DNA from 2 places in the Streptomyces sp. NBC_00775 genome. Region 2 is predicted to be linked to the other one. Evidence: riboswitches for the same ligand, from Rfam matches in the RefSeq annotation. Region 2 holds a riboswitch; the other holds the start of a gene.
What was found. Region 2 has a riboswitch for glycine ahead of gcvT (glycine cleavage system aminomethyltransferase GcvT). Riboswitches for the same ligand answer to the same signal wherever they lie in the genome.
Positions count from the first base shown of each region.

Region 1 (11,525 bases), 5.8 Mb from region 2:
GGCAGTGCGGGCGGGATCATGATCAGGACGACGCCCGGTGTGCCGGACTCCGTCGACATCATGTTCTTCGACGGGCAGGGCGCCGATCTGTCGCAGGGAGGGCAGCGGAAGCTCGACCGGGTGTTCGCGCGGCAGGAGTACCGGCGCGCGTTCCCCGGAGAGATCGGGGATCTGCACTTCCCGGCCAGCGTCTTCGACTCGTACACAGGTTCGCTGCTGAGGAATGTCGACACCACCGGGATCGCCGAATCCGGGCTGAAGGTGGTCGTGGATGCCTCGAACGGCAGCGCCGGGCTCGTGCTGCCCAGCCTGTTGGGCAAGCTCGGGGTCGACTCGCTGACCATCAATCCCGGTCTCGACGAGTCCAGGCCGACGGAGACGGCGGACACGCGGCGGGCCGGTCTGGTGCGGCTCGGTGAGATCGTCGCGTCCGCGCGGGCCGCGTTCGGCGTGCGCTTCGACCCGGTGGGGGAGCGGCTCTCGCTCGTCGACGAGAAGGGGCGGATCGTCGAGGACGACCGGGCCCTGCTCGTGATGCTCGACCTGGTGGCCGCGGAGCGGCGCAGTGGGCGGGTGGCACTGCCGGTGACCACCACGCGGATCGCCGAGCAGGTGGCGGCGTACCACGGGACGCAGGTGGAATGGACGACCACGTCTCCGGACGATCTGACGCGGGTCGGGCGCGACGAGTCGACGATCTTCGGTGGTGATGGCCGTGGTGGGTTCATCATTCCCGAGTTCAGCGGCGTGTTCGACGGCGCGGCCGCCTTCGTACGACTTATCGGGCTGGTGGCGCGGACGCAGCTCACCCTCAGCCAGATCGACGCGCGGATTCCGCGGGCGCACGTCCTCAAGCGCGATCTCGCGACTCCTTGGGCCGTCAAGGGACTTGTGATGCGCCGGGTCGTGGAAGAGGCCGGAGACCGGTTCGTGGACACGACGGATGGCGTACGGGTCGTGGAGACGGACGGGCGCTGGGTGATGGTGCTTCCGGACCCCGCGGAAGCGGTCACGCATCTGTGGGCCGAAGGCCCGGACGACGCGTCCGCGGAGGCCTTGCTCGATGAGTGGGCGGCCGTCGTGGACAGCGCCGGTCGCTGAAACACCCCGCACGCGTGCGTGCCGGACAAGTGCCCCCAAAGGGGCCTGTCCGGCACGCCGGTGGGGCCATTCGGAGGTAGTGCCCGCGACGTGCGACGATGTGCGGCATGCCGCAGCAGCCCCCCGTTCGGAGCAGTCCGCCGCGCCCCTCGCGCCCGGATGCCTCCATGTCGCTGCTCACCAACGTCATGGACCACAGCCTCGACGACGGATACGCCGAGGCGGCCGCCCGTAAGAAGGCCGAGGGCGCCGGTGGCATGCCGAAGACGGTGCGGGCGAAGCTCGGTCTCGCTGCAGGTCTCGTACTCGCGGCCCTCGTGGTGACCGTGGGAGCGGCGAACGCGCGGATAGCGGCGCCTGTAGTCGCGAAGGAGCGCCAGGAGCTCATCGACCGCATCGAGCGCGAGACCACGGCCGCCGACAAGCTCGAAAGCAATGTGGACACCCTGCGTGCCGATGTGAGCGCGCGGCAGCGTGCGGCGCTCAAGAAGGACGGGGGCGGCGAGCAGGCCGACCTGGTGAGCATCCTGTCGGGCGCCACCGCTGTGCACGGCCCCGGGGTGAAGCTCGTTGTGAACGACTCCAAGGAAGCCAGCACGGGCGGTGACGGCAGCAATCCGCGGGAGACCTCCGGGTTCTCCGACACCGGACGAGTCCGCGACCGTGACATGCAGCGCGTCGTCAACGGGCTCTGGGAGTCGGGCGCCGAGGCCATCGCGGTCAACGGACAGCGGCTGACAGCCCTGTCGGCGATCCGGGCCGCGGGTGACGCGATACTGGTCGACAACAAGCCGCTGGTGCCGCCGTACACGGTGCTCGCGGTGGGGGACGGCCAGCGGCTCAGCACCAGGTTCCAGAACAGTGCCGACGGGCTCTATCTGCACGCCCTGCAAGAGAACTACGGCATCCGGACCAGCATTTCCGCCGAGGACGACGTCCGGTTGTCGGCCGCACCGAGTGTGATCGTACGTACAGCACAGCCGAGCACAGAGAAGGGCACATCGTGATCGCCGTACTGGGCCTCGTCGTGGGAGTCGTGGCTGGATTGTTGGTCCGGCCCGAGGTTCCAGCGGTCGTCGAGCCTTATCTCCCGATCGCCGTCGTGGCGGCGCTCGACGCCGTGTTCGGAGGGCTGCGCGCGATGCTCGACGGCATCTTCGACGACAAGGTCTTCGTGGTGTCGTTCCTGTCGAACGTGGTCGTGGCCGCGCTGATCGTCTTCCTGGGCGACAAGTTGGGCGTGGGCGCCCAGCTCTCCACGGGCGTAGTGGTCGTGCTCGGCATCCGCATCTTCTCCAACGCCGCGGCGATCCGCCGTCACGTGTTCCGGGCGTGAGGCCGATGAGCAACGAGGACGAGACACCTCAGCCCTCCGAGACCCCTCAGCCCTCCGGGACCCCGGAGAACCGGCTGCGCAAGGAACTGCCCGAAGAGGTGCCCGCCGCAGCTCGCGCGGATTCCGAGGAAAGGAAGCACGATGCGGACACCGGACCGACGCTGACCGGCCGTCAGCGGCTGGTCAAGGGCGTGTGGCCGCCGCGTGTCACGCGCGCGCAACTCATCGTCGCCGTGCTGCTGTTCGGCCTCGGTTTCGGTCTGGCCGTCCAGGTCGCGTCCAACAGCGACAGCGGCAGCGCCCTGCGCGGCGCACGTCAAGAAGATCTCGTACGCATCCTCGATGAACTCGACAACCGTACGCAGCGTCTTGAAGACGAGAAGCAGGGTCTCGAAGATCAGCGCACCGAGCTGGAGAACAGCTCGAACCAGGCCGAGGAGGCTCGCAAGCAGACGGTCGAGAAGGAGAAGCAACTCGGCATTCTGGCGGGCACCGTGGCGGCGCAGGGACCCGGCATCACCCTGACGATCAACGACACGAAGGGGACGGTAAAGGCGGACATGCTGCTCGACGCGATCCAGGAGCTGCGCGCGGCCGGCGCGGAGGCGATCCAGGTGAACGGCGTACGCGTGGTCGCCAGTACCTATCTGACGGACTCCGGCAGCGGAGTGAAGGTGGACGGGAACAAGATCACCCAGCCCTATCGTTTCAAGGTCATCGGCAAGCCGCAGGACCTGGAACCGGCGCTCAACATCCCCGGAGGCGTGGTGCAGACACTGGAGAAGGAGCAGGCCACCGTCACGGTGGACCGCTCGACGAAGATCGTTGTGGACGCCTTGCGACCGGCGAAGCGGCCTGACTACGCTCGGTCGTCCTCCCAGTGAGCCGGCGCCGCATGGGGGGCGCCCGGCCAGGGCATGAGGTTGCGGGGGGTCGGCGCACCGAATGGGTGGTGCGTGGTGGAAACTGTCTGGTGGTTACGGACGTTGTGAGGATGTCCGGGTCGACCGGTGTGTTCAATCAGGGTTCGTCCTGCCCCACGGGCGGGTCTGTTTCGGTCAAGGGGAATCGCCCGTGAAGTTGTTTGCGAAGTTGTTCGGCAAGAGCGCGCGAGAGGGCAGCGCCGACAATGCGACTGCCCGTCACCGTGCACCACGCCATGGAGACGCGGAGGGCCAGGGCGGCGACCGCCCGCTGTTCCGGGACCAGGTCGGTGACATTCCCGGTGGTCAGGGCGCGCCGTCTGTTGACCCTGCCCAGTCCGGCCGCATAGGTTTCGGGGAACCGTCAACCTCAAGTACGGGTGGAGGGTTCGCCTCCGATCCGTACGCGTCCCATGCCCCTGGGGGGCAGCCGCGGCAGGAGGATCCGTCCATGTCGGCCCTGGTGTGTACGAGGTGCGGTAACCGCAACGCGGAGAACAGCCGCTTCTGTTCCAACTGCGGTGCGCCGCTGCGAGGCGGGGCGGAGCGTCCGTCCGAGACGACGTCCACGATCTCCATTTCGGGCCTTGAGGCCTATGACGCCGAGGTGACGGGCCAGACGCTGTCGCCGATGCTCTCCCCGGAGGCGCAGGCGGCCGTCGACGCGCTGCCGCTCGGCTCGGCGCTCCTGGTGGTGCGCCGTGGCCCGAACTCGGGCAGCCGCTTCCTGCTGGACGGCGAGCTGACCACGGCGGGGCGTCATCCGCAGAGCGACATCTTCCTGGACGACGTGACCGTGTCGCGCCGCCATGTGGAGTTCCGTCGTGTCGCGGACGGCTCGTTCACGGTCGCCGACGTCGGCAGCCTGAACGGCACGTACGTCAACCGTGAGCGGATCGACCAGGTCGCTCTGTCGAACGGTGACGAGGTGCAGATCGGCAAGTACCGGCTGGTCTTCTACGCGAGCCAGCGGGGCATCTGACCCTCCCCCAGACGTCGTCCGGGGGGACTCCCAGGGAATGTCCATGCTTCAAACACCGAGCGGCGGTGCCGGCAGCGGTACCGCCGCCGCGGACAGTGGGCTGATGAGCATCGGCGTGGTGCTGAACGCGCTGCGTGACGAGTTCCCCGAAGTCACCATCTCCAAGATCAGGTTCCTGGAGTCGGAGGGGCTCATCGAGCCGCAGCGGACCCCTTCGGGGTATCGCAAGTTCAGCGCGCACGACGTCGAGCGCCTCGGCCACGTTCTGAGGATGCAGCGGGACCACTATCTGCCGCTGAAGGTGATCCGCGAGCATCTGGAGGCCCTGGAGCGCGGTGAGCCGGTGCGGCTGCCGTCCGTGGGGCGTCAGCGCGACTCCGGCGAGGGGGAACCGCTCGGGGACCTCTTCGGGGAGCCGGAGGCGCCCACAGCGGCCCGGGTGGGCCGTGCCGAGCTGCTGGCGGCCGCCGAGATCGGTGAGCAGGAGCTCGAGGAGTGGGAGTCGTACGGGCTGATCGCGGCCCTGCCCGACGGTGTGTACGACGCCGAGGCCGTGACCGTCGCCGCGCTCGTGGTCGAGCTGGGGCGGTTCGGGATCGAGCCGCGGCATCTGCGTGCGATGAAGGCCGCGGCCGAGCGTGACGCGGGCCTTGTGGACCAGGTGGTGGCCCCGCTGCGGCGTCACCGCAACCCGCAGACCAGGGCGCACGCGGAGGCCCGTACGAAGGAGCTGGCGGGGCTCACGGTGAAGCTGCACGCGGCACTGGTGCAGACCGCGCTGGGCGTGCGACTGCGCTGACCCGGGGCGCCCGCCCAGGCTGTGGATCGTCCACCCGTTCTGTGCCCGACTACCCAAACGTCCCGGGCACGGCCTAGGGTTGCTGTGTGAACGAGCTCGATGTCGTAGGTGTCCGGGTCGAAATGCCCTCCAACCAACCGATCGTGCTTCTGCGTGAAGTGGGAGGCGACCGCTACCTCCCCATCTGGATCGGACCGGGGGAGGCGACGGCGATCGCCTTCGCCCAGCAGGGCATGGCCCCCGCACGACCGCTGACCCACGACCTGTTCAAGGACGTGCTGGAGGCCGTCGGTCAGGAGCTCACCGAAGTGCGCATCACGGACCTGCGTGAGGGTGTCTTCTACGCGGAACTGGTGTTCGCCAGCGGGATCGAGGTGAGTGCGCGGCCCTCCGACGCCATAGCGCTGGCCCTGCGCACCGGCACGCCGATCTACGGCAGCGACGGAGTCCTCGACGACGCCGGCATCGCGATCCCGGACGAGCAGGAGGACGAGGTGGAGAAGTTCCGCGAGTTCCTCGACCAGATCTCGCCCGAGGACTTCGGTACCAACAGCCAGTGACGCCCTGGAGCGTCAGGCAGCTCCGGGCGGCAATTGCCTGCGGCGCGTGTGGTGCGCCGCGGTCCGCCCCGAGAGCATTCGGCTAGCCTTTCCCCGCGGTGGGGCACGGGAAACCACTCCTAGGGTGATTATCACTCGGCGTGCCGAGTGTGGCGATCGTTGACGCGCCCCTGGTGACTGCCTACCGTCGAGAAGGCAGGTCAAGGACGGAGGTCGGCGTGAGAAGCAGCGGCGACGGTACGGCTGGGGGTGCCCCCGGACGCGGTCTGGGGGAGAGCGGCCCGTACCCGCTTCACGGCAGCGCGGCCGATCACGTTCCGCGGCGGCCGACGGCAGTGCCGGGCGAGGGAGGGGCGGTTTCCGAGGAGATCGGTTACCGCGGTCCCACGGCGTGCGCGGCCGCGGGCATCACCTACCGGCAGCTGGACTACTGGGCGAGGACCGGTCTGGTCGAGCCGAGCGTGCGGCCCGCCTACGGCTCGGGGACGCAGCGTCTCTACAGCTTCCGGGACGTCGTCGTCCTGAAGATCGTCAAGCGGTTCCTCGACACCGGGGTCTCGCTGCAGAACATCCGCACCACCGTCCAGCACCTCAGGGAGCGCGGCTTCCGGGACCTGGAGCGGATGACGCTGATGAGCGACGGTGCGACGGTCTACGAATGCACGTCCCCCGACGACGTCCACGCCCTGCTCCAGGGCGGCCAGGGGATCTTCGGGATCGCCGTCGGCGTGGTCTGGCGGGACGTGGAGAGTGCCCTCTCACAGCTGCACGGGGAGCGCGTGGACACGGGCGAGACGCTCGTCGGACACAACCCCACGGACGAGCTGGCCCGGCGGCGCAACCGGGCCGTCTGAGGGGCTGGCGGGGCCGCGCGGGAGTCTGTCGTACGGGCGAGGCCCAAGGGGAGCGGGCCGTACCGGGGCATTGTCAGTGGCGTAGGGCAGCATCGGACATGTGAGAACCGCGCCCACGATCCTGCATCTCGACATGGATGCCTTCTTCGCCTCGGCGGAGCAGGCATCCAAGCCGAGCCTGCGCGGGAAAGCCGTCGTGGTGGGCGGGCTCGGACCACGCGGAGTCGTCGCCACCGCCTCGTACGAGGCACGCGTCTTCGGAGTGCACTCGGCGATGCCCATGGCCCAGGCCCGCCGGCTCGCGCCGAACGCCGCGTATCTCGTGCCGCGCTTCGGGCTGTACCGGGGGGTCAGCGAGCAGGTGATGGGGCTGCTGCGGGCCCTGTCGCCCCTGGTGGAGCCGTTGAGCCTGGACGAGGCCTTCGTGGACCTGGAGGCGGGTGAGACGGCCTGGGACGAGGGCTCGGCACGGCTGGCCGGGGAGAAGCTGCGCGCGGACATCCGGGCCGTCACGGGGCTCACCGGGTCGGTGGGGCTCGCCGCCTCCAAGATGCTCGCGAAGATCGCCTCGGAGCAGGCCAAGCCCGACGGGCTGGTGCTGATAGAGCCGGGGACCGAGCGCGCGCTGCTGGGACCGATGTCGGTGCGGACGCTGCCGGGCGTGGGGCCCGCGACCGGGGACCATCTGCGGCGGGCCGGGATAACCACCGTGGAGGAGCTCGCCGAGGCGGGCGAGGACGAGCTCGTACGGCTGCTGGGGAAAGCGCACGGGCATGGGCTTCACGCCATGGCGCTGGCGCATGACGAGCGGCCCGTGGTGGCCGAGCGGGAGACCAAGTCGGTGTCGGTCGAGGACACGTACGACGTGGACATCCATGACCGGGTGCGGGTCGGCCTGGAGGTGCAGCGGCTCGCGGACCGGTGTGTGCGGCGGCTGCGGGGGGCCGGGCTGTCCGGGCGGACCATCGTCTTGAAGGTTCGGCGGTACGACTTCTCGACGCTGACCCGGTCCGAGACACTGCGGGGGCCCACGGACGATCCGGCGGTGGTGCGGGAGGCTGCCGCGCGGCTGTTGGAGGGGGTGGACACGACCGGGGGTGTGCGGTTGCTGGGGGTAGGTGTGTCGGGGCTGGCCGATTACACGCAGGAGGATCTGTTCGCGCAGGCACGGGCGCAGGCCGAGGCCGCCGCGGGGGTATCGGCGGATCAGGAGGAGGTGGAGGAGGCGTCGGAGGTGGCCGGCGCCGAGCATGTGCCGCCTGCCGAGCGACGGTGGCCCGCGGGCCATGACGTGCGGCACGCCGAGTTCGGGCATGGGTGGGTGCAGGGGAGTGGGCTGGGCAGGGTGACTGTGCGGTTCGAGACGCCTTACTCCGAGCCGGGGCGTGTGCGGACGTTCCGTACGGATGACTCGGCGTTGGAGTTGGCGGATCCGTTGCCGTTGGTGGTGGGGGCCGTGTGCGATAGCCGTGGGGGGTGAGGTCGGTTGGGTGGTGCGGGTTGTCTGTGGCTGGTCGCGCCCACGCGGCGGAGCCGCATGATGTCAGAGCCCCGCGCCCCTTACGGGGCGCCAAAGCGGGGGTCAAGCAGTGTCATCACCCCTCGTCCGTTCCTGCCAAGTGGCCGAAATCCCGGTCCGGGGGCGGAGGCGGGGCTGCCACGTCCAGGCCGTAGTGGTGGTAGAGCTGGAGTTCCTGTTCGGGGGAGAGGTGGCGGCCGACGCCGAAGTCGGGGGCGTCCTTGATCAGGGCTCGGTCGAAGGGGATGCGCAGGGCACCCTCGACGAGTTCACTGGGCTCCAGGGGCACGAAGGCGTCCCTGCTGAACAGGCCTGTGCGTATGGCCGCCCACTCCGGGACCCCGGTCGCGTCGTCGAGGTAGACCTCGTCGATCGTGCCGATCTTGGTGCCATTGCGGTCGAACGCCTTGCGGCCGATCAGGTTGCGCGGATCGATGTCGGTCTGCACGGTCCCTCCACTTGGTCGCAACTCATCCGTAAGCACTACAAAAGAGCACATTCAGGATGGCGGCCACTCGAAGGCTTGGGTCTTGTCCTCGCTGGTAGGCTGGCAGGCGGCTGCTGACCCCGTGCGGGAGAGTCCTCCAGACTTCATCGGAGGCGCCGAAGGAGCAAATCCTCCCCGGAATCTCTCAGGCTCACGTACCGCACGGACGAGGTCACTCTGGAAAGCAGGGCGGGTGTCGATGGCACCTGCCCTCACCGACGGTGAAAACCGGGTCGTCAGCGGACGGGCCGGTGAAGCTCTCAGGTTGAGATGACAGAGGGGGAGGCCGTCGGGGTACCCGTGCCGGGGTGCCCCTCGAAGGTCGCGTCAGACCAGGAGGCCTCCGCAATGACCGCCCATCGCATTCCGCTCTCCGAGCTCGAACAGGGAATCCCCTTCGAGCAGCGCCATATCGGGCCCGATTCCGAGGCGCGGGCCAAGATGCTCGCGCAGGTCGGATACGGCTCGCTCGACGAGCTGACGGCCACCGCGGTGCCGGACGTCATCAAGAACGCCGAGGCGCTGAAGCTCCCGGGCGCGCGCACCGAGGCCGAGGTGCTGGCCGAGCTGCGCTCCCTCGCGGACCGCAACCAGGTGCTCGACCCGATGATCGGCCTCGGTTACTACGGCACCTTCACGCCGCCGGTGATCCTGCGCAACGTCATGGAGAACCCGGCCTGGTACACCGCGTACACGCCGTACCAGCCGGAGATCTCGCAGGGCCGTCTCGAGGCGCTGCTCAACTTCCAGACCGTGGTCGCCGAGCTGACCGGGCTGCCGACCTCCGGTGCCTCGCTGCTCGACGAGGGCACCGCCGCCGCCGAGGCGATGGCGCTGTCCCGGCGCATGGGCAAGAACAAGAAGGGTCTCTTCCTGGTCGACGCGGACGCGCTGCCGCAGACCATCGCCGTCATCGAGACCCGCGCCGAGCCGACCGGCGTCGAGGTCGTCGTCGCGGACCTCAGTGAGGGCATCCCGGCCGGGATCGCCGAGCGCGAGATCAACGGCGTACTCGTCCAGTACCCCGGCGCCTCCGGTGCGGTACGCGACCTCAAGGCGATCGTCGAGCAGGCGCACGCGCTGGGGGCGGTCGTCACCGTCGCCGCCGATCTGCTCGCTCTGACCCTGCTCACCTCGCCGGGCGAGCTCGACGCCGACATCGCCGTCGGTACGACGCAGCGCTTCGGTGTGCCGATGGGCTTCGGCGGGCCGCACGCCGGATACATGGCGGTGCGCGAGAAGTTCGCACGCAGCCTGCCGGGCCGGCTCGTGGGTGTGTCCGTCGACGCGGACGGGCACAAGGCGTACCGGCTCGCCCTGCAGACGCGTGAGCAGCACATCCGCCGCGAGAAGGCGACCAGCAACATCTGTACGGCTCAGGTGCTGCTCGCCGTGATGGCCGGTATGTACGCCGTCTACCACGGTCCCGAGGGCCTGAAGACCATCGCGCGGCGTACGCACCGCTACGCCACGATCCTCGCCGCGGGCCTGCGGGCGGGCGGGGTCGAGGTCGTGCACGGCGCGTACTTCGACACGCTGACCGTACGGGTGCCGGGCAAGGCCGCCGACGCCGTGGCCGCCGCGCGCGAGGGCGGGGTCAACCTGCACCTCGTCGATGCCGACCATGTGGCGATGTCCTGCGACGAGACCACCACGCGCAGGCAACTGAGCGCCGTGTGGGCCGCGTTCGGTGTCGAGGGTGATGTAGAGGCGCTGGACGCGACGGCACAGGACACACTGCCGGCCGCCCTGCTGCGCAGCGACGACTACCTCACGCACCCGGTCTTCCACCAGCACCGCTCCGAGACCGCGATGCTGCGCTACCTGCGCAAGCTCTCCGACCGCGACTACGCGCTCGACCGCGGCATGATTCCGCTGGGCTCCTGCACGATGAAGCTCAACGCGACCACGGAGATGGAGCCGGTCACCTGGCCCGAGTTCGGCCAGCTGCACCCCTTCGTGCCCGCCGAGCAGGCGCAGGGCTACCTCACGCTCATCCGTGAGCTGGAGGAGCGGCTCGCCGAGGTCACCGGGTACGACAACGTGTCGCTGCAGCCCAACGCCGGTTCGCAGGGCGAACTGGCCGGTCTGCTCGCCGTGCGCGGCTACCACCGGGCCAACGGCGACGAGCAGCGCACCGTCTGCCTGATCCCGTCCTCCGCGCATGGCACGAACGCCGCGAGCGCCGTGATGGCCGGCATGAAGGTCGTGGTCGTGAAGACCGCGGACGACGGCGAGATCGACGTCGAGGACCTGCGTGCCAAGATCGAGCAGTACCGCGACGAGCTGGCGGTGCTGATGATCACGTATCCCTCGACGCACGGTGTGTTCGAGGAGCATGTCGCCGACATCTGCGCGCAGGTGCACGAGGCGGGCGGCCAGGTCTACGTCGACGGCGCCAACCTCAACGCGCTGGTGGGCCTCGCCAAGCCGGGTCACTTCGGCGGTGACGTCTCGCACCTCAACCTGCACAAGACGTTCTGCATCCCGCACGGCGGCGGCGGCCCGGGCGTCGGCCCGGTCGGTGTGCGCGCGCACCTGGCGCCGTACCTGCCGAACCACCCGCTGCAGCCCGCGGCCGGTCCCGAGACCGGCGTCGGCCCGATCTCGGCCGCTCCGTGGGGCTCCGCGGGCATCCTGCCGATCTCGTGGGCGTACGTCCGCCTGATGGGCGGCGAGGGCCTCAAGCGCGCCACGCAGGTGGCGGTGCTGTCGGCGAACTACATCGCCAAGCGTCTGGAGCCGCACTACCCGGTGCTCTACACCGGCCCGGGCGGGCTCGTCGCGCACGAGTGCATCATCGATCTGCGTCCGCTGACCAAGGCGACCGGCGTCACCGTCGACGACATCGCCAAGCGGCTGATCGACTACGGCTTCCACGCGCCGACGATGTCCTTCCCGGTGGCCGGCACGCTGATGATCGAGCCGACCGAGTCCGAGGACCTCGGCGAGATCGACCGATTC
Region 1 is NZ_CP108938.1:9,104,729-9,116,253, forward strand. It holds gene OIC96_RS40440 (mannose-1-phosphate guanyltransferase) at 1-1,101, shown strand, start outside; gene OIC96_RS40445 (DUF881 domain-containing protein) at 1,269-2,108, shown strand; gene OIC96_RS40450 (small basic family protein) at 2,105-2,437, shown strand; gene OIC96_RS40455 (DUF881 domain-containing protein) at 2,443-3,321, shown strand; gene OIC96_RS40460 (FHA domain-containing protein) at 3,383-4,342, shown strand; gene ftsR (transcriptional regulator FtsR) at 4,386-5,141, shown strand; gene OIC96_RS40470 (bifunctional nuclease family protein) at 5,228-5,701, shown strand; gene OIC96_RS40475 (MerR family transcriptional regulator) at 5,920-6,555, shown strand; gene OIC96_RS40480 (DNA polymerase IV) at 6,656-8,035, shown strand; gene OIC96_RS40485 (PRC-barrel domain-containing protein) at 8,151-8,522, opposite strand; glycine riboswitch at 8,637-8,732, shown strand; gene gcvP (aminomethyl-transferring glycine dehydrogenase) at 8,910-11,525, shown strand, end outside.
Region 1: linked by a shared signal. The riboswitch ahead of gcvP (aminomethyl-transferring glycine dehydrogenase) and the one ahead of gcvT (glycine cleavage system aminomethyltransferase GcvT) in region 2 are both predicted to bind glycine.

Region 2 (11,525 bases):
TGAAGGAGTAACCGAAGCACGGCGCGTCACAGTGCACCGTGGTCGGGCCCAGGTTGTAGGTGGCGCCGGAAACGATCCCCTTGATGAAGTGCCAGTACTGGACGTACAGGGGCTGGTCCAGACCGAGGTTGTGCTTGACCGCGAGGATGTCGGCCTTCGACGGGCTCTTACCTATGTACTGCTGCGCCAGCTGGTCGGCGGTCTGGCCGGCCATGCGGGGCAGCAGGAAGAAGATGGCGAAGGTGACCGCGGAGACGACCAGCAGCAGGATCACTGCGGCGACCGTCCGACGGAGGATGTACGAGATCACGGGGATCGGCGCTGGTGCCCGCGGGCCGCGAAGCCCGCGGGCACCAATGCCTTCACCTGCCTTCCGGGGCTGCTACTTCTTCGTGGTGCCGATGTTGAGGTAGTCGTACTGACCGCTGAAGGCCGCCGTCGACACCAGGTTGGTGTAGGTCGTCGGACGGGCCAGCAGCACCTTGAAGTAGGTCAGCGGGACGAGGACGGCGTCGTCCATGGTCTGCTTGTCGATCTGGGTGTACAGGCTGTTGCGCGCGGTGGTGTCCTCGGTGCCGATCGCCTTCTCCAGGAGGGCGTTGACATCCTTGTTGTCGTACTGCGACAGGTTGGTGTTACCCGAGTCGCCGATCGCGCTGCCGTTCAGGATCTGCTGCAGGAAGCCGTAGCCGGACGGCCAGTCGGCACCCCACTGCATCATGATCAGACCGATGTTGTTCTTCTCGGTGAACTTCGGGACACCCGCGTAGTCGGTGAAGTACTTGCCCGACGGGTACTGCTTCAGGCTGGCGTTGATGCCGGCCGCCTTCAGCGAGTTGATGATCGCGGTGGCCGCGGCGATCTCCTGCGGGCGGTCGCTGCGCGCGGAGATGTTCGTGCTGATCGACGACTTGCCGCAGGCCTTCAGCTGCTCCTTGGCCTTGGCCGCGTCGCCCTTGTTGCCGGTGGAGGCGTAGACGTCCGACTTCTCGTAGCCCGGGATGTCCGGCGGGAGAACGGTGGTGGCGACGTCACCGCGGACCGGGCCGCCTTCGGCGGTCTGCACCGAGACCTTGTCGATCGCGTACTGCACGGCCTTGCGGCAGGCGGCGTTGTTGAACGGCTTCACCTTGGTGTTGATCGCCATGTAGACGAGACGGCCACCGTAGGTGTTGTCCGTGTTGGCCTTCAGCGCGGCGGAGGTGAGCACCTTCGCCTGGGTCGCGGCCTGGACACCCGTACCGCCGAGGTCGATCGCGTCACCGGCAAGGACGTCCTTGTCGATGGTGTCGGGGTTGACCTTCAGGTTGACGACGATCTTGTCCGGGTACTGCTTGCGCAGCGGGTCGGTCGAGGCGTCCCAGTTCTCGTTGCGCACGAGGACGGCCTGCTTGCCCTCGGAGTAGCTCTGGAACTTGTACGAGCCCGAGGACACGATGTTCTTGACGTAGTCGACGCCCGTGTCCTTCGCCTGGGGCACCGGAGCCGTCTGCGGCGCCGCGACCAGGTAGTCGAACTCCTGGAAGGCCGTCTTCAGGTGGAACACGACCGTGGTGTCGTCGGGGGTCTCGATCGACGACAGGCCCTTGGCGCTCTTGTCCTTGTAGGGGCCCTTGTACTTGTCGCCGCCCGCCATGAACTGCTGGAAGTAGTTCGGGCCGAGGGAGAGCACGTCACGCGCGAAGTTGGAGCGCTCGACGGCGTACTTGACGTCCTTCGACGTGATCGCCGAGCCGTCCTGGTACTTCAGGCCCGAACGCAGCTTGTACGTCCAGGTCTTGCCGCCGTCGCTCGGGACGCCCTTGCTCGCGGCGAGGTCCGGGACAAGGGTGTTGCCCTTCTCGCCGGCGCCGGGCTGGAACGTCATCAGCGGGCGGGCGTACAGCCGGCTGAGGTTGTACATGTACGCGTAGTACGTGTTACCGGGGTCGAACGAGTCCGGGACGTCGGACAGCTCGTAGGTGACCGTCCCGCCCTTCTTCGTGGAGGCGTTGACGACATCCTTGGTCGCTGCGTTGGCCCCAGCTGATTTGGTGGTGTCGTTGTCGTTCTTGTTGTCATCGGCCTTGCTGCAGCCTGCAAGAAGCAGGCTCGCGGAGCCGATGGCCGCAACTGCGGCCAGCGCTGACCTTCGCATGATGGGCGGGTTCCCCTCCATTGTCGGAAACTTGATGGGCTCTCGGTGTGCGGCCGGCCTCAGCGGCTGCGCGGGTCGAGAGCGTCGCGGAGACCGTCGCCGAGCAAGTTGAACGCCAGCACGGTCACGAAGATGGCGAGGCCGGGCACGATCATGTACTGCGGGTCGACCTCGTAGTAGGTGACCGCGTCCCTGAGCATGCCGCCCCACGACGCCTGCGGGGGCTGGATACCGACCCCGAGGAAGCTGAGGGACGCCTCGAAGAGGATGTTGGTCGGGATGAGCAGCGTCGAGTAGACGATGATCGGGCCGACCAGGTTGGGCAGCAGCTCCCGGAACAGGATGTACGGGCCCTTGGCGCCCATGCCCCGGGAGGCGTCCACGAATTCCCGCTCGCGCAGGGCGAGAGTCTGGCCTCGGACGATCCGGCCCAGGTAGGGCCAGTTGAAGAAGCCGATGACGAAGATCAGCACGCTCAGGTGGAGCGGGAGCCCTTCGAGGCCGAACGCGCCGCCCTGCAGGGTGGCGGAGATGGCGATCGCGAAGAGCAGGAGGGGGAAGGCGAGGAAGGTGTCCATCAGCCGGCTGATGATCGAGTCGACCCGGCCGCCGTAGTAGCCCGCGACGACGCCCAGGATCGCGCCGATCACGTTGGAGAGGATCGTGGCGCCGAAGGCGACCACCAGCGACACCCAGGAGCCCTCCAGGATGCGAGTGGCGACGTCACGCCCGAACTGCGGGTCCACACCAAGCGGGTGGTCCCAGCTCATGCCGCCAAAGCCGTCCTTGGGCAGCGAGGTGTTGGCATTGATCAGGTCCTGGTTGAACGCGTTCGGGTCAAGGCCGAACATCGCCTGGATGGGCCGGGCGAGCACGGCCAGCAGGATGAGCAGCACGACGATGACACCGCCGGCGACCGCCACCTTGTCGCGCTTGAAGCGCGTCCAGGCGATCTGTCCCAGGGAACGGCCCTCGATCTGCCCCTTGTCGACTCCGGCAAGCACGGCCTCTGGCTGTGCTTCCGATGCCGCCCCGGTGGTCTCGATCGGTGCGGTCACAGTGACCCGACCCCTCTCGCCGGTGGTGACCGGCCTACGCCTGCCGCTGTCTGCGGCTTGGTTCACTTGCATGCCGGGAGGTGGCCGCAGATGGTGCGACCTGGTGACCCGGCTTGATCGTTCGACTTGCACTCGCTCACAGGATCGATGACCCCATGTCTGATGGGCGAGTCTTCAGTGCCGCCACGATCACGTGCCAGGCCTGATGGAGAAAGTATGCGCAACCGTGATGCTTGTAGGGGGATTCCGTTATCCGAACAGTGGGTAACGCGAGACGGACGGGGGGCAGTTGGGTGGGAAGGGGCCATGAGGCACCCTTTCCGTCCGTGTCGTCCCCAAACGGGACAACAAGCCCTTACGTCTTCTCGCCCGCAGGTCAGACGGTCGGCCGGGCCGCGCCGGATCAGTACGAGCGGGGCTGCGGGTAACCGTAGCCGCCCGCCATCGGTGCCTGCGCCGGGGCCGCGTGCGCTTCGCGGTCGTAGAACGGCCGGGCGTTGGCGCGCAGCCAGATCGCCACCGGGTCGTACTCGTCGGACATCGCGACGGTCGAGACGGGCAGGCCGTCCGGGACCGCGCCGATGGACTGCTGCATCATCGCGCGCACCGAGTCGACGGCGGGCGGCGAAGTGTCGTACACGTCCAGGCCGATGGCCAGGTACGGCGCCCCGAGCGCGGGCTGTACCCAGGCGCGGCGCAGCGAGCGCACGGCGGGGGTGCGGTGCGCGTTCTGCGTGATCAGCGCGTAGAACTGCGGGATCTCGATACCGGGTTCGGAGAGCCGGAGCGGGCCCGCCGGCTGGCGCTCCAGGCCCGTGGCGATGCGGCGCAGATCCAGCCAGGGGATGCCGACGCCGCCGCCGGGGGCGTGCGGGTTGAGCCAGAGGCCGAAGTGGTCGGGGTAGAGGGTGCGGGCGACGTCGAGGCCGTCGACGACCTCGTACGAACGGTTCCAGCCGCTGGCCGAGAGCTCCTGGGCGGAGGTGACACAGGGCGCGTACCCGAAGCCGTCCACCTCCATGTTCCCGTACTGCGCGTCCGGGGAGCCGGCCTGGCCGTGCCAGAGCAGCATCCAGACCTGGCCGGACGACGGGGTCGCGAGCGCGCGAAGGAGCGCCTCGTAGGCGTCGTAACGCCCGGGCGTCACTTGGCGCAGCATGTGCTCGACCTGCCCCGCGGCAGCCGTGCCCGACGCGCTCACCTTCTACCGCCCCTTCGCGAACAACACCTTGACCGAGTTATCAAACCAGCTTATGCGGCGATCCTGACAGCACCGGGGCGCTCCGCTGGGAAAGCCGCCTTCGAACTCGGGGCCCGCTGTCAGTCTTGCGGCTGCGGGTCCGTCGTGGTTGATCGCGCCGTTCCCCGCGCCCCTATCGGGGCGCTTCAGTGACCGTGTTGATAGAAGGGCCGTACGTTCGTCCTCAGCCACTCGCCCACCGGGTCCTGGGCCACGTCCAGGAGGACGAGGTTCACCGGCCACTTCACAGCGACGCGGCCCAGCGCGCGGCCGAGCGCCTCCATGGGGAGTGTCCTGAGGTCGCCCTCCCACTGGGACAGCTCGACGCCGATGAACATGACCGGGTCGGCGGTCTCGATGGCGGCCAGGCAGCGGCGGGCGGTCAGGACGACGCCGGTCTCGGCGAATTCGGCGGAGGCCGCGGACAGGAAGTCCACCGGGTCCTCCTGCCAGTCGGGCTCGAACAGCCGCACCCGGCCGCCGCTCGCGGGCCCGTCCAGCGGGGTCCGCCCGGCCCGGCACAGCTCGGCGACGGCGAGCGGCGGCAGCGGTACGCCGACCACGCCGTCCGGATTGACCGCGATGCCGACCTGCGGGGGCAGCCCGCGGGCGAACTCCACGGCGGGCGCGATCGTGTACGACATGTGGCCGCCGGTCACCTGGCGGAACTGCTCCTCGGAGCTGAAGACAGGGACGAATGCCTGGCCCTCGATCTCCAGCGTGGGCAGGTCGAGCGGGCCGCTCTGGGGCCCGCCGCCGTTGGGCAGGGGCACCCAGACGAAGCTGCGGCCGAGGACCTCGACGATGCGGGCCCCTGCCGAGGGCACGCCGAGGGAGGCCGACAGCACCTCCTCCAGTTCGTTGCCGGGCCATCCGCCGTGCGGATGGGGCTGCGGGTGCTCCGGCGCCGGGAAGTCGGGGAATTCGGGGAAGTCCATCTGTCTACCGCCTGCTGTGAACCTGTGAACCTGTGCTCCGGCTGGCAAGGTTAGTGGGCTCGCGCCGCCGTCCCGTACGTCCTTTCGTGCGACCTCCCTGCGTCGTACTCCCGTTCAGTCGCCGAAGTCGATCCGGCGCAGCACGTCCGCCGCCTCCCGGTCGATGAGGACCGCCGAGCCGCAGCCGTCGGGCAGGTCGCCCTTCTCCACGGAGCGCAGCAGCCGGGTGGCCGCGCCGCGGTGGCGTGCGAACGCGTACCGCGAGACGCCGCGGCCGCGCTCGCGCTGACCGTCCAGCGCCGCGCCCGGGGTGACGTCGAGCAGCAGCAGATGCAGCGCGCCGCCCCGGCGCCGGGCCTCGCGGGCGAGCCAGCGGCGCACCCAGGCCTGCGTACCGCAGTCGTGCACGACGACTCCGGTGCCGGAGCGCAGGGCGCGGCGCAGTCCCGCGTAGTGCGCGAGGCGGACCAGGGGGCGGTAGACCGCGTACGGCAGCCAGGCCGCCATCCGGCCGTCCCAGCGGTCGCGCGTGTCCTGGGAGTCGATCCGTGCGCCCGTGACGGCCCGGCGCATCAGGGTCGACTTGCCGCTGCCGGGCAGCCCGGTGATCACGACGAGGTCGAAGGCCCCGAAGCGCAGTCCGTGCGGGCTGTGTCCCGCGCGGTCCCTGAGGTCGCGGACGACGGCCGTCGGAAGCGGCCCGCAGGCCTCCTGGGCCGGGGCGCCGGGCTGCTTGGGCAGCGCCAAGCCCGAGGTCGTCGCGTACGCCGTGGTCCTGTTCACCGTGATCGTCCTCCCCTTGGGTGTGGAGTCCCATCCCCGTCGAGTGTAAAGAGAAGGTAATGCGCGGCGCTTCTTGTTTCGGTGATCGGACTGCCACAGGCCGGTTACAGATGCGGACTGCCGTCATCGGACGGCGCGTGCAATGATGTGCCCGCCAACTGCATACCGGCCGCTTGAATCCGCGCGGGAGAGTTCCCAGTGACGTACTGCGTACGTCCTGCTGGGACGCCGAAGGAGCAAGTCCCTCCCTTGAATCTCTCAGGCACCGTTACCGCGCGGGCGAGGCACATCTGAAAAGCGGGCCGCTGACCAGTGGCTCCACCCAAGGTGCAAGTCAGGACCACCGTTTCGCGGGGTCGTGATGAACCTCTCAGGTTCCGATGACAGATGGGGAGGAACGACCTCGCCGTCATGCCTTGGGAGCCCCACCGATGAGCAGCAACGCACCCCGTCATACCGCGCTCGATGCCCTGCATCGTTCGCTCGGCGCGACGATGACCGACTTCGCAGGCTGGGACATGCCCCTGCGCTACGGCTCCGAGCGCGACGAGCACCTCGCCGTCCGTACGAAGGCCGGTCTCTTCGACCTCTCGCACATGGGCGAGATCACGGTCACCGGCCCGCAGGCGGCCGCGCTCCTGAACTACGCGCTGGTCGGCAACATCGCCTCCGTGGGGGTGGGCCGCGCCCGCTACACCATGATCTGCCGGGCGGACGGCGGCATCCTCGACGACCTGATCGTGTATCGGCTCCAGGAGCACGAGTACATGGTCGTCGCCAACGCCTCCAACGCCCAGGTGGTGCTGGACGCGCTGACCGAGCGAGCCGAGGGCTTCGACGCCCTCGTGCGCGACGACCGTGACGCGTACGCGTTGATCGCCGTGCAGGGCCCGGAGTCCCCCGGCATCCTGAAGTCGCTCACCGACGCCGACCTCGATGGCCTGAAGTACTACGCGGGCCTGCCCGGCACCGTCGCGGGCGTCCCGGCCCTCATCGCGCGCACCGGCTACACGGGCGAGGACGGCTTCGAGCTGTTCGTCGCGCCCGCCGACGCCGAGAAGCTGTGGCAGGCGCTGACCGACGCGGGCGCCCCCGTCGGGCTCATCCCCTGCGGTCTGTCCTGCCGTGACACGCTGCGCCTGGAGGCGGGCATGCCGCTGTACGGGCACGAGCTGAGCACCTCGCTCACCCCCTTCGACGCGGGGCTCGGGCGGGTCGTGAAGTTCGAGAAGGAGGGCGACTTCGTGGGGCGTACGGCCCTGGAGGCCGCCTCCGAGCGCGCTGCCGAGAACCCTCCCCGGGTGCTCGTCGGCCTGATCGCCGAGGGCCGCCGCGTCCCGCGCGCCGGGTACCAGGTCGTCGCCGGCGGCACGGTGATCGGCGAGGTCACCTCCGGCGCGCCCTCCCCGACGCTGGGCAAGCCGATCGCGATGGCGTACGTCGACGCCGCGCACTGCGCGCCCGGCACGGCCGGCGTCGGTGTGGACATCCGAGGCAGCCACGAGCCGTACGAGGTCGTGGCTCTGCCGTTCTACAAGCGTCAGAAGTGACACTGGGCGCGTCCGCCCAGCTCACCAACCCTCCCCCCTTCATCAGCACTCCCCCGCGTACAGGAGAATTCAGGCCATGAGCAACCCCCAGCAGCTGCGCTACAGCAAGGAGCACGAGTGGCTGTCGGTCGCCGAGGACGGCGTCTCGACGGTCGGCATCACCGAGTTCGCGGCCAACGCGCTCGGCGATGTCGTCTACGCCCAGCTTCCGGAGGTCGGTGACACGGTGACCGCGGGCGAGTCCTGCGGTGAGCTGGAGTCGACCAAGTCGGTCAGCGACCTGTACTCCCCGGTCAACGGCGAGGTGGTCGAGGCCAACCAGGACGTGGTCGACGACCCGTCGCTGGTGAACTCCGCGCCCTTCGAGGGCGGCTGGCTGTTCAAGGTACGCATCGCGGACGAGCCGGAAGACCTGATGTCCGCCGACGAGTACACCGCCTTCACCGCCGGCTGAGGAGTCACCGCATGTCGCTTCTGAACACGCCCCTTCACGAACTGGACCCGGACGTCGCCGCCGCCGTCGACGCCGAACTGCACCGCCAGCAGTCCACCCTGGAGATGATCGCCTCGGAGAACTTCGCTCCGGTCGCGGTCATGGAGGCCCAGGGCTCGGTCCTCACCAACAAGTACGCCGAGGGCTACCCCGGCCGCCGCTACTACGGCGGCTGCGAGCACGTCGACGTCGCCGAGCAGATCGCGATCGACCGGGTCAAGGACCTGTTCGGCGCCGAGTACGCCAACGTGCAGCCGCACTCGGGCGCCTCCGCCAACCAGGCCGCGCTCTTCGCGATGGCGCAGCCCGGCGACACCATCCTCGGTCTGGACCTGGCCCACGGCGGCCACCTGACCCACGGGATGCGGCTGAACTTCTCCGGCAAGCAGTTCAACGTGGTCGCGTACCACGTGGACGGGGCCGGCCTGGTCGACATGGCCGAGGTCGAGCGGCTCGCCAAGGAGCACCGGCCCAAGGTGATCATCGCCGGCTGGTCGGCGTACCCGCGGCAGCTCGACTTCGCGGAGTTCCGCAGGATCGCGGACGAGGTCGGCGCGTTGCTGTGGGTCGACATGGCGCACTTCGCGGGCCTGGTCGCGGCCGGTCTCCACCCGAACCCGGTGGAGTACGCGGACGTGGTCACCTCCACCACCCACAAGACGCTGGGCGGCCCGCGCGGCGGCATCATCCTGGCGAAGAAGGAGTTCGCCAAGAAGCTGAACTCCTCGGTCTTCCCCGGCTTCCAGGGCGGTCCGCTGGAGCACGTGATCGCCGCCAAGGCCGTCTCCTTCAAGGTCGCCGCCTCGGACGAGTTCAAGGAGCGCCAGCAGCGCACGCTGGACGGCGCGCGGATCCTGGCCGAGCGCCTGGTCCAGGACGACGTGAAGACCGTGGGCGTGGACGTCCTGTCCGGTGGCACCGACGTGCACCTGGTCCTGGTCGACCTGCGCAACTCCGAGCTGGACGGGCAGCAGGCCGAGGACCGCCTCCACGAGGTCGGCATCACGGTCAACCGCAACGCCGTCCCGAACGACCCGCGCCCGCCGATGGTCACCTCCGGCCTGCGCATCGGCACGCCCGCCCTCGCCACCCGCGGCTTCACGGCCGAGGACTTCACCGAGGTCGCGGACGTCATCGCCGAGACGCTGAAGCCGTCCTACGACGCGGAGTCCCTCAAGGCCCGGGTGTCCGCTCTGGCCGACAAGCACCCGCTGTACCCCGGCCTGAAGTAGTTCCGTACGCTTTTTGAGGTACGACCGTTTCGTGCGAGCATCATTACTTCGCACGAACGTCCGGGGCACCGCGCACACTGGTGGGTGAGCGCGGTGCCCCGCCGCATGTACATGTACCGCCCTCCGCACGACCCGGCAGACAACGGCGTCCGCCGAAACCCTTAGGAGTCCCCGTGGCCATCTCGGTCTTCGACCTGTTCTCGATCGGTATAGGCCCGTCCAGCTCCCACACGGTGGGCCCGATGCGTGCGGCACGTATGTTCGCCCGGCGGCTGCGCAACGAGGAGCTGCTGGCCCCGGTGGCCTCGGTACGCGCCGAGCTGTACGGCTCCCTGGGCGCGACCGGCCACGGCCACGGCACCCCGAAGGCGGTGCTGCTCGGCCTGGAGGGCGCCTCGCCGCGGACGGTGGACGTGGAGGGGGCCGACGGCCGGGTCGAGGAGATCAAGTCCTCAGGACGTCTGAGGGTGCTCGGCGAGCACGAGATCGACTTCTCCTTCGACGACGACCTGATCCTGCACCGCCGCAAGGCGCTCCCGTACCACGCGAACGGCATGACGATCTTCGCGTACGACGCCGAGGGCGCCCTGCTCCTGGAGAAGACCTACTACTCGGTCGGCGGCGGCTTCGTCGTCGACGAGGACGCGGTCGGCGAGGACCGCATCAAGCTGGACGACACGATCCTGAAGTACCCCTTCCGCTCGGGCGACGAGCTGCTGCGGCTGACGAAGGAGACCGGTCTCTCGATCTCCGCCCTGATGCTGGAGAACGAGCGGGCCTGGCGCACCGAGGAGGAGATCCGCGAGGGCCTCCTCGCGATCTGGCACGTGATGCAGGCGTGCGTCTCGCGCGGCATGTCCCGCGAGGGCATCCTGCCCGGCGGCCTCAAGGTCCGCCGCCGCGCCGCGGTCTCCGCCCGCCAGCTGCGCGCCGAGGGCGACCCGCTGGCCCACGCGATGGAGTGGATCACGCTCTACGCGATGGCGGTGAACGAGGAGAACGCGGCGGGCGGCCGTGTGGTGACGGCCCCCACGAACGGCGCGGCCGGAATCATCCCGGCGGTCCTGCACTACTACATCAACTTCGTGCCGGGCGCCGACGAGGACGGCGTGGTCCGCTTCCTGCTCGCCGCGGGCGCGATCGGCATGCTCTTCAAGGAGAACGCCTCCATCTCCGGCGCCGAGGTCGGCTGCCAGGGCGAGGTCGGCTCCGCCTGCTCGATGGCCGCCGGCGCCCTCGCCGAGGTCCTCGGCGGCAGCCCCGAACAGGTCGAGAACGCCGCCGAGATCGGCATGGAACACAACCTCGGCCTGACCTGCGACCCGGTCGGCGGCCTCGTCCAGATCCCCTGCATCGAACGCAACGGCATGGCCGCGGTCAAGGCCGTCACGGCGGCCAAGATGGCGATGCGCGGCGACGGCTCCCACAAGGTCTCCCTCGACAAGGTCATCAAGACCATGAAGGAGACGGGCGCCGACATGAGCGTCAAGTACAAGGAGACGGCTCGCGGCGGGCTCGCGGTCAACATCATCGAGTGCTGACGGCGTAGGCGCGGCCGACCACAGCACTTTGGTCACTTGGTGACACGGCCCGGTCGCCCTCCGCTACCCTCTGTGCAGTGACAGGCCTGGAAGCCGCGCTGTGGGGACTGCTGGGGAGCGGCGTCGCCGAAGCGCTGAACCTCTCCGCATCGATGCGGCCCACCGGTCCGCGCCGTCGGTGGCGGTGGCCGTGGAGCAGTCCCGCCGACCGTCCCGTGGTGCTGGTCGCCATCGCGCTGAGACTCTTCGCGGGCTTCGGTCTGACCGCGGCCCTGGGTACCTCGGACCAACTGCCCAACGCGACCGCGGCGCTGGCGGCGGGACTGGCCGCGCCGCTCATCGTGGCCAGGTTCTTCCAGTCGATCCCCCTCGCCGAACCCGGGGCCCAGCAGCGCCCCGACACGGCGCTGCCCACCACGCGGGAACCGTCCGACCGGCTCGGCCTGCCGGCGCCGGAGAGCGGGGGCTCCGATGGTGCGCGCTGACAGCCGGCTCGGTCGCCTGGTGCTGGCTCTCGCCGCGCTGCCGCCCGACGCGGGCACGGCGCCGCCGG
Region 2 is NZ_CP108938.1:3,256,774-3,268,298, forward strand. It holds gene OIC96_RS14440 (ABC transporter permease) at 1-310, opposite strand, end outside; gene OIC96_RS14445 (ABC transporter substrate-binding protein) at 383-2,137, opposite strand; gene OIC96_RS14450 (ABC transporter permease) at 2,197-3,195, opposite strand; gene OIC96_RS14455 (enhanced serine sensitivity protein SseB C-terminal domain-containing protein) at 3,599-4,396, opposite strand; gene OIC96_RS14460 (enhanced serine sensitivity protein SseB) at 4,582-5,373, opposite strand; gene OIC96_RS14465 (AAA family ATPase) at 5,488-6,162, opposite strand; glycine riboswitch at 6,331-6,440, shown strand; glycine riboswitch at 6,441-6,553, shown strand; gene gcvT (glycine cleavage system aminomethyltransferase GcvT) at 6,588-7,706, shown strand; gene gcvH (glycine cleavage system protein GcvH) at 7,783-8,160, shown strand; gene glyA (serine hydroxymethyltransferase) at 8,172-9,431, shown strand; gene OIC96_RS14485 (L-serine ammonia-lyase) at 9,605-10,972, shown strand; gene OIC96_RS14490 (hypothetical protein) at 11,050-11,457, shown strand; gene OIC96_RS14495 (WD40 repeat domain-containing protein) at 11,444-11,525, shown strand, end outside.